2 regions of the Ruminococcus gauvreauii genome follow, and region 1 is predicted to be linked to the other one. Evidence: a T-box and tRNA genes for the amino acid it is inferred to sense, from the RefSeq annotation. Region 1 holds a T-box; the other holds one or more tRNA genes.
The links. A T-box is a leader RNA that pairs with one kind of tRNA and senses whether it is charged. The one in region 1 lies ahead of metG (methionine--tRNA ligase), so its partner is inferred to be a tRNA-Met.
Positions count from the first base shown of each region.

Region 2: it has a tRNA-Met gene. The T-box ahead of metG (methionine--tRNA ligase) is inferred to sense a tRNA for this amino acid. The anticodon was not compared.

Region 1 covers NZ_CP102290.1:1,969,949-1,979,517, reverse strand. Annotated here, with positions in the region: gene NQ502_RS09495 (TetR/AcrR family transcriptional regulator) at 1-239, opposite strand, end outside; gene NQ502_RS09490 (TatD family hydrolase) at 393-1,163, opposite strand; gene metG (methionine--tRNA ligase) at 1,181-3,154, opposite strand; T-box leader at 3,223-3,469, opposite strand; gene NQ502_RS09480 (Fur family transcriptional regulator) at 3,618-4,019, shown strand; gene NQ502_RS09475 (NADH peroxidase) at 4,154-4,696, shown strand; gene NQ502_RS09470 (sensor domain-containing diguanylate cyclase) at 4,890-6,713, shown strand; gene NQ502_RS09465 (NCS2 family permease) at 6,773-8,134, shown strand; gene NQ502_RS09460 (hypothetical protein) at 8,123-8,467, opposite strand; gene NQ502_RS09455 (lipocalin-like domain-containing protein) at 8,495-9,091, opposite strand; gene NQ502_RS09450 (chitobiase/beta-hexosaminidase C-terminal domain-containing protein) at 9,198-9,569, opposite strand, start outside.
Region 2 covers NZ_CP102290.1:2,615,173-2,624,741, reverse strand. Annotated here, with positions in the region: gene NQ502_RS12660 (ABC transporter substrate-binding protein) at 1-43, opposite strand, end outside; gene NQ502_RS12655 (serine hydrolase domain-containing protein) at 74-1,015, opposite strand; gene NQ502_RS12650 (LysR family transcriptional regulator) at 1,617-2,507, shown strand; gene rpsR (30S ribosomal protein S18) at 2,687-2,950, opposite strand; gene NQ502_RS12640 (single-stranded DNA-binding protein) at 2,985-3,434, opposite strand; gene rpsF (30S ribosomal protein S6) at 3,504-3,791, opposite strand; gene NQ502_RS12630 (DUF951 domain-containing protein) at 3,905-4,096, opposite strand; gene NQ502_RS12625 (NAD-dependent protein deacylase) at 4,103-4,828, opposite strand; gene srtB (class B sortase) at 4,841-5,614, opposite strand; tRNA gene NQ502_RS12615 (tRNA-Met) at 5,678-5,751, opposite strand; gene NQ502_RS12610 (InlB B-repeat-containing protein) at 5,791-6,771, opposite strand; gene NQ502_RS12605 (MerR family DNA-binding protein) at 6,861-7,517, opposite strand; gene NQ502_RS19425 (MerR family transcriptional regulator) at 7,471-7,677, opposite strand; gene NQ502_RS12600 (GNAT family N-acetyltransferase) at 7,773-8,420, shown strand; gene NQ502_RS12595 (S26 family signal peptidase) at 8,425-8,973, opposite strand; gene NQ502_RS12590 (hypothetical protein) at 9,103-9,569, opposite strand, start outside.

The DNA of each region.
Region 1 (9,569 bases):
AACAGAAGATCCGGAATCTTACCCTGGAACTGAACCGCTTCATCCAGATTTTTATTCAGAACATCGCAGTAAACCTTTAATACATTTTCCAGCAGGCCCCTTTTACTTCCAAAATAATAATACAGTGTGGGTTTCGTTATGCCGGCGGTATCCACAATTTCCTGAACCCCCACCGCATCGTATCCCTTCATGTAAAAAAGGGCAAGCGCACACTGTAAAATATTTTCTCTATTATCCATAAGCAACTTCCTTTCGGATTTTCCCTGACATTAATTATACCAATCGGTATAGAAACTGTCAATGTTTCCGAACGGATTCCTGCCTGTTAAAATGATCCATCACGCACAAACCGGGAGGATACGGTGTCAATTTCCCGATATCCTCCCGGTTTCTCATTTTACTCTGGTAAAAAGTGTCTTTGCGTTCTCATTGGTTGCAGCCACCACCTCTTCATAAGATACATTCTTCAGCTCTGCGATCGCCTGCGCGACATAAGTCAGATATAGCGAGTGGTTTCGTTTTCCCCGATACGGAGCAGGCGCCAGATACGGGCAGTCCGTCTCAAGGAGCAGTGACGCAAGCGGGGCATATTCCACCACCTCTTTCAGCTTCCTGGCATTTTTAAATGTAATCACCCCTCCAATACCGAGATAAAGACCCATATCCAGATATTCCCGTGCGGTCTCTTTTGAATAGGAAAAACAGTGGATGACGCCTCCGATGTCCCCGCCGTGCAGAGCTTTGACCATATCCAGCGTATCCGCGGCAGCGTCACGGCTGTGTACAATGAACGGCAGCTTTTCCTCCCTGGCAAGTTCCATCTGAGCTTCAAACCACTTTTTCTGAAGTTCATGCCTCTCCTTATCCCAGTAGTAGTCAAGGCCGATCTCCCCGACTGCAGCCGTCTTTTCATGGCGGCACAGCTCACGGATCTCTTCCATCAGATCAGCCGTCATATCACCGACCTCATCCGGATGCAGACCCACCGCCCCATAGATAAACGGATACTGTTCCATCAGCTTCACGGTTCCATGAAGTCCGCGGACACTGGCCGATGAATTGATGATGTATTCAACCCCATGCGCCCTCATCGCACCAAGCAGTTCTTCTCTGTCCTCATCAAACGCCTCATCATCATAATGCGCATGACTCTCAAATATCATAGCCGGCTCCTTCGTCATTAACTGATCCGTGCCCCCGCCGGCATATCCTTCTCAGGCACCATAAGAGACAGCTTTCCGTCTTCATCTTCCGCACAGAGGATCATCCCTTCTGACATCACGCCTGCCAGTTTTGCCGGTTTCAGGTTCACCAGAACCATGACCTTCTTTCCAACCATATCTTCCGGTTTATAGTCCGCTTTAATACCGGACACGATCTGACGCACCCTGCTGCCGATCCTCACCTGAGAGCACAGAAGTTTTCTCGACTTCGGAACTTCCTCACACGCGATGATCTCACCTACCTGAAACTGCATTTTCATAAAGTCATCATAAGAGATCTCCGCTTTCGGCTCAATATCGATAAACGTGCCCTCCGGCTCCTCACTCTGAGCCTGTGCTGCCTGCTTTGCCTCTACTTTTTCCAGGACTTCTTTTATATCAAGGCGGGCAAACAAAATCTCCGGTTTTTCTGTAACTTTGCCGCCGGAGGGATATAAGCCAAACCGGTTCAGTTCATCATAAGACCTTCTGCCTGCATTCAGCTGTCCAAAGATCTTCTCTGCGGTCTCCGGCATGTAGGATTCCAGCAGTGACGTCCCGATGCAGATGCTCTCTACCAGATTGTAAAGAACCGCAGCAAGACGGTCTTTTTTGCTCTCATCTTTTGCGAGCGCCCACGGCATGGTTTCATCAATATATTTGTTGCAGCGCTTAAACAGGCTGAAAATCTCTGTCATAGAATCTGCGACACGGAGTTCTTCCATCTTATTCGCCACTTTATCTCTTGTTGCCTGTACAACGGCTTTCAGCTCATCATCCACCGGTTCATTTACCCGGGTGTTCGTCACAACGCCTCCAAAATACTTGTTTGACATGGAGATCGTACGGTTTACCAGGTTACCCAGGGTATTGGCAAGTTCAGAATTCATCCGCTCAACCATCAGCTCCCAGGTGATCACGCCATCATTTTCAAACGGCATCTCATGCAGTACGAAATAGCGCACCGCGTCAACACCGAAAAATTCAACCAGCTCATCCGCATACAGCACGTTCCCTTTTGACTTGCTCATCTTCCCGTCTCCCTGCAGCAGCCACGGATGTCCGAAAATCTGTTTCGGCAGCGGGAGGTCCAGTGCCATCAGAAAAATGGGCCAGTAAATCGTATGGAAGCGGATGATATCTTTCCCGATCAGATGCAGGTCTGCCGGCCAGTTACTGTCAAACAGTTCCGAACTGTTTCCATCACAGTCATAGCCGATACCCGTAATATAGTTCGTCAGCGCATCCAGCCACACATAAGTCACATGCTTCGGATCAAAGCTCACCGGGATGCCCCAGCTGAATGAGGTCCTGGAAACACACAGATCCTGCAGCCCCGGAAGCAGGAAATTGTTCATCATCTCATTCTTCCTGGATACCGGCTGTATAAATTCCGGATGTGTATTGATATGTTCGATCAGACGATCCGCGTATTTGCTCATCTTAAAGAAATATGCCTCTTCCTTCGCCGGTGTCACCTCACGCCCGCAGTCCGGGCATTTTCCATCCACCAGCTGGGATTCCGTGAAAAAAGATTCACACGGTGTACAGTACATTCCTTCATAATATCCCTTATAGATATCCCCCTGATCATAAAGCTTCTTAAAGATTTTCTGAACCTGAGCCTCGTGTTCCTTATCCGTCGTTCTGATAAATTTATCATAAGAAGTATTCATCAGATCCCAGATCCTTCGAATCTCTCCCGCCACATTATCTACGAACTCCTTCGGTGTGATACCGGCCTCTTCCGCCTTCAGTTCAATCTTCTGCCCATGTTCATCCGTTCCCGTCTGAAAAAACACGTCATATCCCTGCTGTCTCTTAAACCTTGCAATACTGTCCGCCAATACGATCTCGTAGGTATTTCCGATATGCGGTTTACCTGAGGTATAGGCAATTGCTGTTGTCATATAATATTTTTTGCTGTCCATTTTCTTCCTCCTGACTTTCATTTGAATGAAATAAATGAGATTGCGCTCCCGCGCAATTTCCTGCGTAACAAAAAAGACTCGTCTTCAAAAAAGAAGACGAGCCGTATCACCCGTGTTACCACTTCCGTTCGTCCATACCTCACAGTATGAACCTCTCTGGGTACAACTATACCCGCTCGCTGTAACAGGCGAATCCTGTCGCAGCCTTGCAGTGCAATGCACTGTTCGGTGCGCCTCTCAGAAGCCATCTTCCCAAAGTATCTGTTGATCCCTCTCAGCATCCGGATCTCTCTGTAAAACCGATGTCTATGGTACTCTCTTCGTCACGGTGTTTGTATCAGTATTATTTCTTATCTATACACTAGCACAAGGAAGCGGTTTTGTAAATAACACATTTCCACGAAAAATTTAAAAACCTGTTGACATTCAGGAAAAATATGCTATACTGTAATAGTAATCATTATCATTATTGAAAGGAGGGTGCATGGGAGCTTTAAAATACAGTCGCCAGCGCGAATCCATCAAGGAATTTTTGGCTTCCCGTAAGGATCATCCCAACGCGGATACTGTATACGAGAATATCCGCCAGATTTATCCGAATATCAGTCTCGGCACAGTTTACAGAAATCTGGCTTTGCTCGAGAGTATCGGTGAAATCATGAAAATTACAACGGGAGACGGGGCCGACCGCTATGATGGCAATGTAAAACCGCATCATCATTTCATTTGCACCAGATGTCACAGTGTTATAGATCTGGATATGGAAAATATCGATTACATCAAGGAAGCGGCATCAAAGAATTTTAACGGAAGTATCGATAACTATATCGCACATTTCTATGGCCTCTGTGAAAATTGTTCCGCATCACCAAATGATATGTTATAATCAAGGAAAAAAATCCCAAAAAACACTATTGACATCAACAGAAAGATGTGGTAATCTAAAATAGTAATAATTACTATTATCAATTAAGATAACTAATAACAAATAAATCAAAAAAAGAAAAGGAGAAACAAACAATGAAAAAATTCGTATGCAGTGTATGTGGTTATGTTCATGAGGGAGATGCAGCACCGGAAAAATGTCCGCAGTGTGGTGTACCGGCTGACAAATTTACAGAGCAGTCCGAAGGAATGTCATGGGCAGCTGAACATGTTGTAGGCGTAGCGCAGGGCGTAAGCGAAGATATCATCGAGGATTTAAGGGCAAACTTCAACGGTGAATGTTCAGAGGTAGGTATGTATCTCGCAATGGCAAGAGTTGCTCACAGAGAAGGCTATCCGGAAATCGGCCTCTACTGGGAAAAAGCTGCTTATGAAGAGGCAGAGCATGCGGCAAAATTTGCAGAATTACTCGGCGAAGTCGTAACAGACAGCACAAAGAAGAACCTGGAGATGAGAGTTGCAGCCGAAAACGGCGCTACTGCAGGAAAATTCGATCTTGCAAAACGTGCAAAAGCTGCTAATCTGGATGCAATCCATGATACGGTTCATGAGATGGCAAGAGACGAGGCTCGTCACGGAAAGGCATTTGAAGGCCTGTTAAAAAGATATTTCGGTTAATTAAGATACATAAGATATTAAGGAGGCGGACTTTCCGCCTCCTTTTATTTTCCCTTTCTCCCGGATTGACTTATTTTTCCAGCCGTAATATACTTATAACAACTTACGTTGTGACATAAAATCCAATACCTCAGCCTGAAAAGCAGGAGACTACAGATGAATATTCTTAATTGTTGAAAAAGGGCATTCCGATATGAAATCGAGAAATTCCTCACCAAAACTCAAACTGCGTCTCAGTATCCTATGCACACTGATCTTTATACTTTCAGTCGGCATTCTTTTTGCTGTCTATCAGCAGAGTCTGAACATGCAGTTTGAACATATGGAAACTGAAAACCTGACTGCCTACGCACTCAATCAGAGCCAGTATGTCAGCACCCTGTTGGCCGGCCTGCAGGGGCGTATGAGCGCGGCCGCACAGGTACTGAGTACTTCTTCCGTCAATCCGGAAGGAAAATGGGCTTCCGATTACCTGGAGAATCTCTGTGAGTCTTATGAATACTCCATACAGTACGTTACCGCTGAAGAATGCTATGACATGGTCACGCGCCCCGCGGCCCCTGCTGAAGATATGGAGATTTACGAAAAACTGATGGCCGGCGAGAGCGTCATCTCATCAATACATTACTCTACACGGCTGAATGATTATTTTTTTGCATTTGGACAGCCGGTACAACGCAGCGGACAGACCGTCGGCATGCTGCGCTGCACCGTCAGTGCCGACATGCTGCTGACACCGATACCGACCTCTTCTTTCTATAAAAACTCAGTACAATGTATCGTTGATTCCGACGGTTATATCCTTTTCAGCAACCACGATGAAAACTGGATGGGCACAAATCTTCTGGAAACCCTGAAGAAAAATAATGTGTCTGACAAGTCTGTCGACCTCCTTCGTCCTGCACTTAAAGAGGATCACAATACCACTGTAAAGTTCAAATTAGATCATACGAACTATTTTTGTTCCAGTGTCTCTTTGGGATATAATGACTGGAATCTGGTGCAGATAACCAAAACCAGCGCGGTTGACGCGGTGCTTCACAAAATTCTTAAAAGTACCGTAGCTGTCAGCCTGGCAGTAATCCTATTAACAATCCTTATCGCAGTCTTGGTTTTCCGGGTCATCATCCGGCAGCAGCAGAAAATTCAGCTTGAAGAAGCCCGTTATGCAGCGTTGTCTAACTTTACCGATACAATATTGTTTGAATACGATGTAAAATCCGATCTTATAGAGCTGACGCCCAACGCCACCCAAATGCTGGATCTCGAACAGACCACGTTTGAACACTTTTTGGATCACGAGTTTGAGATACTCCATTTTGAAGACAGTCAGCCCCTTAAGAAAATGATGAGATCCTGCCTGCATAATACCAGCCCGCAGTCACTGGAAATCCGGCTTCTGCAAAAGGATAAACAATGGTTATGGTATGAATGCCAGGTGCAGCCGGTGGCAACTGAGGGTATCGTCGTAAAACTCATGGGCAAGCTGTCAAATATCAGCGGAAGGAAAACCAAAGAGCTGAAACTCCTTAGACAGACAAAAACAGACCCGTTGACGGGTCTGCTGAATCTGGAAGGCATCCGCTCATCCATCGGCAGGGAACTCTCTGAGAAAAAAACCGGCTTTTTGTTTATGATGGATATTGATAATTTTAAATACATCAATGATACCTATGGGCATGATACCGGCGATCAGATTCTAAAAGAAGCCGGCGTTCTCCTTCGCCGCACTTTCAGGGAATATGATCCCGTGGGAAGAGTCGGCGGAGACGAATTCATTGCCTTTATGGGGGATACCGACAATCAGGACATTGCCTGTATGAAAGGGGAACTGATCATCCAGCGTTTTTCTGAGCTTAAACTTAACGGTATCTCGCAGATATCAATCAGCGTCGGCATTGCCGGCTGCCCTGTCTGCGGCTCCTCCTATGAAGCGTTGTACAAAGCGGCGGATACTGCAATGTATAAGGCCAAGAGCTGCGGGAAAAATCAGTTTTATTTTCACGAATATGAATAGAAATGTGGCTGTTTTCCGATACTTTGATTATATCTAAACGCTATCGGAGAAGAACACGCATGGAAAAACTTTTTAAACTGAAGGAACATAATACTACCGTCCGCACTGAAATCACAGCAGGTATCACCACCTTTCTGACCATGGCATATATCCTCGCTGTCAATCCCAACCTTCTGGGCGCTTCCGGGATGGATGCCGGAGCGGTCTTTACGGCAACCGCCCTCGCCTCTGCTCTGGCAACCTGCATTATGGCATTATGGGCCAATTACCCCCTGGTACTGTCTGCCAGCATGGGGCTGAATGCATACTTCACCTATACGGTCTGCTTACAGGACCTTAAGGGAATCGAAGATCCCTGGCGCATCGCCCTTACCGCAGTGTTCATCGAAGGAATTATTTTCATCCTGCTATCCTTCTTTAAGCTGCGTGAAACGATTGCGAACTCTGTTTCAGCCAATCTGAAATACGGTATTACCGCGGGTATTGGGTTGTTTATTGCGCTTATCGGTTTAAAAAGTTCGGGGGTCGTCGTGGCAAATGAAGCAACTCTTGTGAGCCTTGGCGATATTTCCAGTCCCCAGATGGTATTATGTCTGGCAGGTGTTCTGATCATCGCCGTCATGAACCATTTTCATGTAAAGGCTTCCATCCTGTGGGGCATTCTGATCACCTGGGGTCTGGGGATTCTCGCCCAGCTGTCCGGCTGGTATGCGGTCACTGCAGATCAGCCCTCACTGATCCCCTCATTTACAGCTGCTTCTCTGATACCTCCGTCTATCGCCCCTACTTTTTTTAAATTCAACTTCCCCTGGGCTGCCAAGCACCTTTCACAGTTTATTGTCATCTTATTCTCCTTTCTGTTCGTGGATATGTTTGATACCATCGGTACCGCAATCGGCGTAGCCGACAAGGCAAACCTGCTGGATAAAGACGGAAACCTGCCTAAAGCAGGGCGCGTATTGACTTCCGACGCGATCGGAACAGTTGCCGGCTCCATTATGGGCACCTCCACGATCACCAGCTTTGTAGAGTCCAGCTCCGGTGTCGCTGAGGGAGGCAGAACCGGCCTGACGGCCCTGACCTCCGGTATTTTGTTTATCGCCGCCCTGTTCCTGTCCCCTGTTTTTCTGGCGATCCCTTCTTTTGCGACGGCTCCTGCGCTGATCATGGTAGGATTTTTTATGGCATCATCCATTCGGAAGATGGATTTCGACAGCGATGTCGCCGACGCGGTCGGCGGTTATCTGGCATTTTTGCTCATGCCGCTCACCTATTCCGTTGCCACGGGTATTATGTTCGCCATGCTCGCGTGGTTTATCATAAAGCTCTGTACCGGACAAGTAAAAAAGATCCACCCGGTAATGTATATTGTATGCGCACTTTTTATTGTCCGGGTTATGACATTGGTCTTATCGTTTTGATTTCGGTGAGCCAAATACCTGCTGGTATTTTTTGTTATACTCGTTAAAAACCTCATACACCGCTTTCGTACGGTAACTCTTCTTTTCACATAAGTTGGGCATACAGATGGTAATTCTTGTAACGATATCATCAGCGAACAATCTTGAGTAGTCTTTTTCAAGTACGTATTCCTCGTTTTCCTTATCGATAACTTTTTTCAATTCCTCTGCAATTTTGATCATGGATGCAGGTCTCTCTAAATTGATAAACCTTCCGACAATATAATCTTCCTCGTTTAAGAAGCATACATTCACTCTTTCTGCATAAGTATCTACACTAAACCAAAAATACATAAACCTGCGCACCTCCTTACTTTTTTATCACACGCGTTTAAACACCGCATAGGCAGACATTCCCGATTCTGACTCCGCCACCTTCAGCTTATTTCCTTTTAATATGGCGGTTACAGATGCTGTCTGTCCATCATACGTGATCGTGAGCACTGAGTTATCATAACTCCAGCTTCCCGCCGCACTCACCCCATCTGCATTTGTATAGTAGCTGCCGTCCTTGCGAAACTCCATCGTCGTGCTGAAAAGGTCTACACCTTTTTCTTCCCTTATAACGTCTGTGAAATATTCAATGACGTCCCGGCCATCCAGCTCTGCTTCCACGCTTTCCCGCTCATCCTGGCTCATTTGATTCCACTGTTCTTCAATCATTTCCCTGGCTTCTTCGGTAAATTCTATGTCTGTCAGCTGCCATTTTCCCACAATACCACGGCTTCTGGTCGCAAAGAATGCAATTCCCACGATCAATAAGATTGCCGCCAAAATCATGACCGAACGCCTGCCGGGGCTAATCGTCCCCATGCCCAGCTTCTCTTTGATTCCCGTTTCAGCTCCTGCTCTTGTACCGCAATTTGTGCAAAAACAATGATCTCCTGTGATTGGTGTGCCGCATTTTTTACAATACATATCTTTCCCTCCTCTTCGCAGATAAGATATCATCCTCCCGCAACTTAATTGTTGTTTTGATATTCTTATTCTAACTGTTGATTTGGAAAATTTGTATTTTGAGCCATCATAAAATATAAAACTGATATTCTCTCGATGTCCTGCCATCCGGCGCGGTCACTGTCATACAAAAGTCCTGTTTTCCTACGACAGACAGTGAAACTTCTGCCTTTGAATTTACTGCCCTTTTCTCAACATAAAGCTTACTTTTTGTCGAGGATGTGATCGGACAAAACGTGATGCTCTCCCTGACACCTGACAGGGTATATTCTGTGATATAAGGATCAAACGGCGGCTGACACCTCGCATCCGGAAAATGTACGTAACTAAGCAGCGCATTATTTTTTTCATTTAACCCATCCGTAAATAATAGCCCCAGATTCAGGGCAGCATAATGCAGGTCTACACAGAATTCACCCTCTATCGTAATTTTTGTTGA
Region 2 (9,569 bases), 650 kb from region 1:
ATGCTATCACCTTTTTCATCTTGCTTTCCACCTCATTTTTCATTTTACCTTCTCCTTTCTTATTGCCTTTAGATTAGTATGTATATTTTAACCGCGGATATATTTCTTCCCAAACCGCGGTCAAAATCTCCTGAGAACGTTCTTCATCTGCTGTAATTGCAATAACGGCATCCAGCTTCTCATCAATAATACAAAACTGACTATCCTTTCCGTCGGCTCTGACCGCTCCCGTTTGGCACATCCAAAACTGGTAGCCATATCCGCATCCCCAATCTGGCATTGCCTCCCTATCACTGTCTGCTTCCGTCTGACTCGGCACAATCTGTACTTTAGTAGCTTCATTGATCCAATCTGCAGATATCAGCCGCTCGCCTAACCAAATCCCTTTTTGCAGATAAAGTTGTCCAAATTTCAAGAGCTCTTTCGTGCGCAAAAATAATCCATCCCCAGCTATATTCCTTCCTTTAGGACATTCTAACCATGCCGGACGATCTATCTCAAACTTATCAAATAGCCGTGGCATTAAAAAATCTACTATTTTTTTTCTTGTCACCTTCTGTACCATAGCCCCTGCCACATAGGTGCACCCTGTATCATATACAAATTTTGTTCCGGGTTGCAAGTCCATGGGTTGGTTCAAAAAATATTTGACCCAGTCAGGTTCCATCACCTTATCTCTCTGATGAATCAGAAGATAAGGTTTATCATGCCCAGATGCCATCATTAACAAATCACGAAGTGTTACATTTTCTAGTTTGTCGTCCACCTGTTCAGGAAGTAATTCCGCAAAGATATCTACCGGTTTGTCTGTAAGCCTTAAATATCCTTCATCTATAGCCATTCCCACTGCCGTTGATGTAAAGCTTTTGGAAAGTGAATATAAGCGGTGCGGAGAATCAGCAGTCCACCGATGTTCATCGATACATTTTCCATGCTGCGAAACTGCAATCCCTGCCAGGTTTAACATTGCTTTATCTATTCTTTCAATAAATTGCTTCAATACTAAATTATTCATTATCCCTTATCCCCTTTCATACATCGCTCAACAATAGGCCTTTGACTGGTCAATAATTTTCAACACATTATAAACTTAAAATTATTAATAACATCAAAATCGCCTATATTCAAGTTACATGTTTTTCCAACCGCTGATCAATCTTTATATTTCGAAAATAAATACCTATATCAATTGCAACCATTACAATATCTGCTATGTAAAACCAAGCCGAATAAGCAAGGGTTCCGGTATGATAACAGGACACTATTTTCCCAAGAAATCCGAGCATATATCCGGCAATGACAATAAACTCGAACGCAATACTTTTCCCTTTTGTTGTTTGCGATTTCCAGGATTTTATAATATTAAATGGCCACGAGGCCCCAAATAATATCAGCATCCCAATTTCACAAATTTGAACAGTATCCATATAATTCTAGACTCACTTCCTTTTAATAATTTTGTGATTGAATTTTTTCCCCATCAACAGTATAATTTTTTTAATAAATAACCGGTGTATTATTATATAATTTATATTATCAGAGCATTTGTATTTTGTAAAATACATGTTTATTGCTTAATGTATACTAATTTTATTATAGAAAGGAGTTTTGTTTTAATGAAGACTGAACATTTAAAAAATTTTATAACTGTCGTTGACCTTGGTACTATATCAGAAGCAGCCAGAACTCTGCATATTGCTCAACCCGCCTTAAGTACACAAATAAAAGCCCTTGAAACCAACATCGGGACTCCTCTTTTGAAACGTAATGCCAAAAAAATTGAATTAACGGCTGCAGGAAAGATTCTTTATGACAAGGCAAAAACAATTAATTATCTGGAGAATTCCATTTACAGTGAAATCAAGGATTGCATCAATGGCAGCCGAGGAAATTTACGAATCGGATTGACTCACTCTTATCCTGATGAATTGGTAACAAAGTTATTTTCCAGTTTTCATCGAGTTTTCCCTGATGTATCATTTGATTTATTCGAGGTACACACCGAGGAAATGCTTCGTCTGCTCCGGGATGGTATTATTGAAATTGGTATAATGCGTATTCCTGGCAATGTTCCCCCATCACTTGATGCATGGTATATTATACAGGAACAGCTTACTGCCATTTACACACCGAATTCCAATTGGTTCCCCCCTGATATCGAAGCAATTCCTGTTCGAATGCTTAAGGATGTTCCCCTCAGTGTTACTAAAGGATTCTCAGACCGCATTATAAATTTGTGCGAGGAAAACGGATTTTCACCTCGTTTTCTGAGTATATGTTCATCACGTCTGTTAGCACGGATGTGGGGTGAGAATGGAGCAGCAGTTACCATTCTGACTGATACCCCAGGTATTCGCTACCCGGATCTGTGTACAAACCCACTAATGGGCACCGGAGCATTGGTCTCAAGAGCGGTAGTCACAAAAAAAAATACACGTATCTCAACGATTGCAAAATCTTTCCTGGACTATTGTCAAAATTGGCTTCCGCCAGTTACTAATCAGTAATATCACAATCCAGTTACAAAAATAAAAGTACCATTGATTTCAATCATATAGGTACTTTTTTTGCATAATAAAAACCGCCATTGATTTAATATCAATGACGGTCCTAAATATTAGTATGCAATTTGAGGGTTGCCAATCACATAATCGGCGACCAAACAAATACTCTCTCTTAACAGAAATTAATCCTGAACGTAAGGCATGATCGCAATATGGCGTGCCTTCTTGATCTCTACTGTCAGAGCTCTCTGATGTTTTGCACAGTTTCCTGTGATTCTTCTCGGGAGGATTTTTCCTCTCTCAGAGATATATCTTTTTAATTTATTCACATCTTTGTAGTTGATCTCATTATTTTCTTTACCGCAGAATACACAAACTTTTTTTCTTCTGCGTCCGCCTCTTCTCTTCATCGGAGAATCCGGTCTGCTGCTTTTTTCATAAGCCATGATAACTTACCTCCTGTATTATTTCACTCAATGTTTAGTTAAATGGCAATTCTTCATCGATGCCATCCGGAATATTCATAAATCCGTCTGCTGACGCCGCGCTCGGTGTCGGTGCCGGAGATGGTGCTGCATTGGAATATCCACTGGTGTCGCCCGCATTTGCGTTCTTACTCTCAGCGAACTCCTGATCTTCCACTACCACTTCCGTTGTATACACTTTCTGTCCATCCCTGTTGGTATAACTTCCGGTCTGAATTCTGCCGCTGACTGCAATCTTGATCCCCTGACGGAAATACTTTTCTGCAAATTCTGCAGTTCTTCCAAATGCCACACAGCTGATAAAATCTGCGCTGGCTTCTCCGTCACGCTTAAATCTGCGGTCAACCGCCAATGTATATCTTGCAATTGCCAATGCGTTTTCTCCTGCGGAATAACGTACCTCAGGATCTCTGGTCAGACGTCCCATTAAAATTACTTTGTTCATATTCTTACCTCACTGTTCAATACTCATCCTGGCTACTATACAAACCTTTAATGGGTTTGGTCACGCAGATTACGCTTCTTTTTTTACAATTAAATATCTGAGCACGTTGTCCATGATACGTACATGTCTTTCCAGCTCTGCCGGGCATTCCGTATCCGCTTCAAACTGAATGAAATAATAGAAGCCTTCACGCATTTTCTGAATTTCGTAAGCAAGTCTCTTCTTACCCCATTCTTCAACTTCTGTCACGGTGCCGTTGTAACGTGTGATGTAGCCTTTTGCTTTCTCAACAACAGCTTCGCGCGCTTCGTCTTCAATTTTTGCATTCACAACTAATGCTAATTCATACTTGTTCATGCTGTTTACCTCCTTTTGGTCTCTGGCCTCCCAACACTGTGGGAAACAAGGATAAAATAATATATCACGAGGATTCATTCTACCATAAACAGCTTTTGAATGCAAGTACAAATTTACTCTTTTTCGTCCTTTTTCCGCAGTCCTTTGGTGTTTTTCTCCACCAGTTTTCTTGCAATCATGATCTGATGTCCGCATCCTGCACATTTCAGGCGGAAATCAGCTCCGACTCTCAGAATCTCCCACTCGTAGCTGCCGCACGGATGCTTTTTCTTCAGTTTTACGATATCTCCGATTTCATACTGCATCATTTCTCAAACTCCTGTTTCAATCTGTGAAAATACTTCTCCGATCGGGCTTTTGATGAGCAAATCCGCACTGCGGTCACGGGAGGTCGCCCCTTTATTGATCAGAACCAGGCAGTCTCCGCGAAAATAGTCGAGCAGCCCCGCCGCCGGATAGACCACCAGCGATGTTCCGCCTACAATCACAGCATCTGCCCGCGAAAGCGCAGCGACAGATTTCTCGATGGTCTCCTGATCCAGCCCTTCCTCATACAGCACAACATCCGGCTTGATCATCCCGCCGCAGCTGCAGCGGGGAACTCCGCCCGCGGCCTTCACATACCGCGCATCATAAAACTTTCTGCATTTCATGCAGTAGTTGCGGTGAACACTTCCATGAAGTTCATAGACCTCCCTGCTCCCCGCCAGCTGATGCAGTCCGTCAATGTTCTGTGTGATCACTGCTTTCAGTTTTCCCGCCTGCTCCAGCTCCGCCAGTTTGATATGCGCCGCATTCGGTTTTGCATCCAGCTCCAGCATCTTATTCTGATAAAACCGATAGAATTCTTCGGGATTTCTCACGAAAAAACTGTGGCTCAATATCGTCTCCGGCGGATAATCATATTCCTGATGGTAGAGACCGTCCGTGCTGCGAAAATCCGGTATCCCGCTCTCCGTCGATACCCCTGCACCTCCGAAAAAGACGATATGATCGTGCTCGTCAATGATCTTCTGAAGTTCCTCGATCTGGTTCATAGACATGACCTCCTATCCCAGGCGTTTCCCCTGGACGATAAAACGTGTTGATGTGTCTCCGGTGCATGTGGACAGTGATACGACACGATCCATCTTATCAAACGCCACATCGCCCACCGGTATCTCAGACAAGTCTTTCATTTTCTTCATATAATCCTCGAACGCTTTATCCGGTCCGCTGAAGAGTGTATATGCTTCGCTCTCCACCTGGACTTCGTGTGCTGAGAATATCCGGTATTTATAATTTTTTTCCGGCGTACAGATCCAGAAATACATACTCTTGGAGTATACATCTTCGTCACGGAACTGTTTCAGTGTACCGAACATGGAACCGTTTTTCATGTTATGTCCGTATACGATTGAATGGCAGTCCGAAAAATCCGGCTTATTCATATAGTCCAGAAAGATAGAGCCGGCAAAGTTGTATGTCTTTTCCGTGGTCCGGTGCAGATAAAAATCATTGTCCTCTGACTGGACGATTGGATAGCTGATATCAAGCGCCTCCACCACAAGCCAGCCGATGATATCCTCGTTGACCGCTTTCAGCGCGGCAAAATCAATTACCGGTCCTTCTTCCTCCTCCACTTCATCTGAGGTTGTCACTTCCGCGGGAACTTCAGCATACTCTTCTTCCAGCTTTTCGTACTCATTGTCCGCTTTTTTGTACTCCAGCATCGTTGATGCAAGCTTATATCCGGATACACAGAAAACTGCAACTGCGATCAGCAGCACCAGCCACCAGATCACTCTGCCTGCACCTGACTTTTTCTTTTTGTTTCTGCCCATGATCCTCTCCTTAAAAGATTTCATTTTACAGGAAACGCCAGGAGATCCTCCTGGCGCTAAAAGTTGCGGGAGTAGGATTTGAACCTACGACCTTCGGGTTATGAGCCCGACGAGCTTCCAGACTGCTCCATCCCGCGCTGCTATATTATTGATTATATTCCTTTAGATGATATTTGTCAACTCTCCTGAATGTATGATTTATCCGCCGCAAAAATATGCCTCTGCGGAAATTCCACAGTCGTCATAAATGGACACTGAACGCTTCGGACATTCACCTGATAGAATATTCTGTTTCCTGTAACCATATACGTACTTCCTGCTTTATAGGAAACAGCCCCACTGTTTGAGTATATGCTCCATCCGACCGGGGTATACCCAGAATATACCGGAATTTCAGGAAGTGTCATCTTTTCGCCTCTGATCCCTGTCTTTGTCAGTATATTCAAACGGTCAGTCGCCTTCCCGTTGTTTGTGCGAAATGATATGGTGTACAGCTTCTGCCATACCGGATAGAGGGTCACATCCTCAGTAATCAGATAGCTTTTTCCAGATGTGTATTCCGCCGACTCCGCATCCGGATCCTCTGCCCATCCCGCACTGCGGTATCCGATTTTCTCCGGCAGTTCAGGCATGATATAACGGGCGCCTTCCTCCAGCGTCTCAGTTTTAAGCTCAGTTCCGGCATCCTCAAATGTGAGCGTACAGCCTGTCTTTTCATACACCGCATAAAACACAGGTTCCTTTCCCTCTGTCATATCGTCAGCCTTAATCCGATCTCCGGGATAGTATTCTGCTCCGGTCCCATTCTCCTCAAGGCTCCACCCGATCCCCCGATGGAATTTCCTGACAGGAAGTTTTGGAAAAACAATATCCTCCTCCGGCAGTACACTGTCCGCCAGCCCCGTCAATTCTACTGCCCCGTCAAAGAAACGGACATAATGATATACGATGAAACCATTCTCAATCTCCTCTGGTTTCTCTGTGCTGACTATATTTTCTGACTGTTCTTCTGATACCTCCGGCAATACAGGCTCCAGCTGGGGTAATTGTTTTATTCCAGATGCGAATACAGTCTCTGTAAATCCAGTCAACAGTAAAAGCGTCAATATCATTCCGGATCTCCGGAACCTTTTCTCTCGTTTCTTCCTCTGCTCCATAATCTTTACTCTCCCCTAAGTAATTGTAAATTATAGCCCAATTACTGGAAGATATCAATGAAGACTCTCTTAAGAATCCATTAAAAATGTCAATTTACCGGGATGTCTATCTGTGTAATATACTCCTCCATCGAATCTATCATGCTTTCATTGACACCTGTTTCATATGCATGACCCATCAAGGTAAGCCCATGGTTTTTGGCATAGCTCAGTATCTCTTTATACTTCTCCGGAAGCTTATCCCAGCTGCCCTTGCAATATGCCCTCAGATATTTTCCTTTCGGCCGCACATACAGCCCACAGTCCTCTTTGGGGCCGGGAATTTCTATGAACAGCGCAGAATAGTTTTCCAGATCGCCGGCATAAAGGCTCTCAGCGGACAGCATCGACCCGTAAGAAGCATCGTACAGGCGATTCAGGTGATATTTTTTCGTCTCTGCAACGACTGCTTCGATCTCTTTCTCCAAAGGCATATCCGCATCCGTATGAATAATAGCCAGATACTTTTCTTCCTGTTCAACAATACTTATTTCTGACAGATTCAAGGTCAACAGCGCAGAAGTCTCCGCCTGACGAGCCTCCAGCGTTTTTCTGACAGCTTTCAGATGGAGAATCTTCTTATCCACTTCCCGTATCTTTTCCTTCAGAAGCGTATTAAGCGCATCAGCAGAACGGTTCTTCATAAATTCTGTGATCTCATTAATCGAAACTCCTAACTCCCTCAGCATCAGGATTGTCTCCAGCACAGAGCTTTGGTGATACGTGTAATATCTGTAATTGTTCTCCCCCGAGAACCGCAGGTTTAAACAGCCCCACTTCATCGTACCACATCAGAGTCTTCTTATTGATCTCATGCAGGGCTGCAAACTGACCTATCGTAAATAATTTCGTTTTACTGTTCAACATCTTTGTAATACCTCTTGACCGTACAGTTACTGTACGGATTATGATGCTATATGTCGTCACCAGTGATAATTAAAGTATAAAGGAGATCATAAAAAATGCAAGAACATGTAACGCTCAGAAACTTTCAATCATCGGATTATGAGGCTATCAGAGACGTGATACGCGAAACCTGGCAATATGACAGATTCTGCAGTCAGAAAACCGCCCGGAAGCTGGCGGCGGTCTATCTGGACAGCTGCCTCGCCAATCAGACATATACGCAGACAGCCGTTGTCGGCGGCGTTCCCGTGGGTATTATCATGGGGAAAAACATCGCCAAACACCGATGCCCTTTTTCGCTTCGTATGAGATTGTTGTTCTCGACCCTGTCCCTGCTGTGTTCACGGGAAGGCCGAAAGGTATCTGGGATTTTTAAGAATGTGAGCAGCGTAGACAAAGAACTTTTAGAAACCTGTAATCAGACATACCCCGGTGAAGTCGCGTTCTTCGCGATCAGCGCGAAATACCGCGGTAAAGGAATCGGCAAAGCGCTCTTCGGCCGTCTGACAGAATATATGAAAAGAGAGGGGATTCATACCTTTTACCTGTTTACTGATACGAGCTGCAACTATCAGTTTTATGAGCATCAGGGCATGGTACGAAAATGTGAAAAGGAGTCATCCTTCACGATCAACGGGCAAAAGCAGGGGATGCAGTTCTTTCTCTACGAGTATACTAGGGTGCCGCATACGGTCACGGACTGACGGTCTAAAGTTCATTTTTCTGCGCCTTTTCCTCTTTATCAAATTTCGCCCACAAAATGCGGTTGATCACAAAAATGATTCCCAGTATGCCAGCCTCCAGCAGCGCAAACGGGCTCTGCAAGAACAGCACCAGCTTCCCGGCAAACGGAATGTGCATCACGTACGTTCCCAGGATATCTTCCCGGTACGTCGTATAATCATCATAGCGGTCAGCGCCCTCCGCATGGGTGTAGTACTGCTCCCTGCCGGTTTCATCGACTTCCTTCTTCCGGTAATAATGTGTGAACACCGAGTCCTCACCGAGGCGGTCCACGCGAAACGAGATGATGGTTCCCTCCGGGATCTCCTGGTCATCTCCGATATTTTTTGCAACCACAAGAGAACCCACGGGGATCGTCGGCACCATACTGTCGGTCAGGATCACGAACGTCTGAAACCCGACCGTATGTTTCAATTGTTCCGGAAAGAATTTCATTCCGATTATGTAGGCGACCAATGTCACTGCGATGATGGCGGTGATGATGTTGCCTGTGATTTTCAGGGCTTTTTTCATTGGAATCTCCAAAAAATATATAAGTCAAATCTAATATATATTTAGCAAAGAAAAAACACCATCTGAATAGAGATGGTAGTTTTTCCTTTTATATAGGGCATTTTATAGCGTTCGTATCTGTAAACTCACTCACGGTGTTTTTTCTGATAATGTTCCCTTGACGTCAACAGTCAACGCTGTTCCTGCTTCTGCCAGTGCTCTGGCATCATCCGTATCATCCGGTGTTATAGTTATATGGTATGTATTTGCCCCTTCCGTCACATCTGCATCTGTCAAGCCGCTTAAACCTGAGGCACCATCCGCTTCAGTTACCGCAACAGTAAAATGATCCTTTACAGAATTTTCACCACTTTTGATGCTGCAATCTAATGCCAATTGTACATTATTTGGATCTGGCACATTTTTAACGTCAAATACCACGTCTGCCTGATAAACAGGTGCTTTAACACCAAGCTCACCTGCAGTCTCCTCATATGTAGGGGCTGATGTGGTGCTTACAACAACCGCCTTGTCTGTCATTGTCAGTGTACCAGTGGACGTAGCATCCAATACATCCCACACCGCAAACGACCCCACCGTCGTTACAACAACCGCTG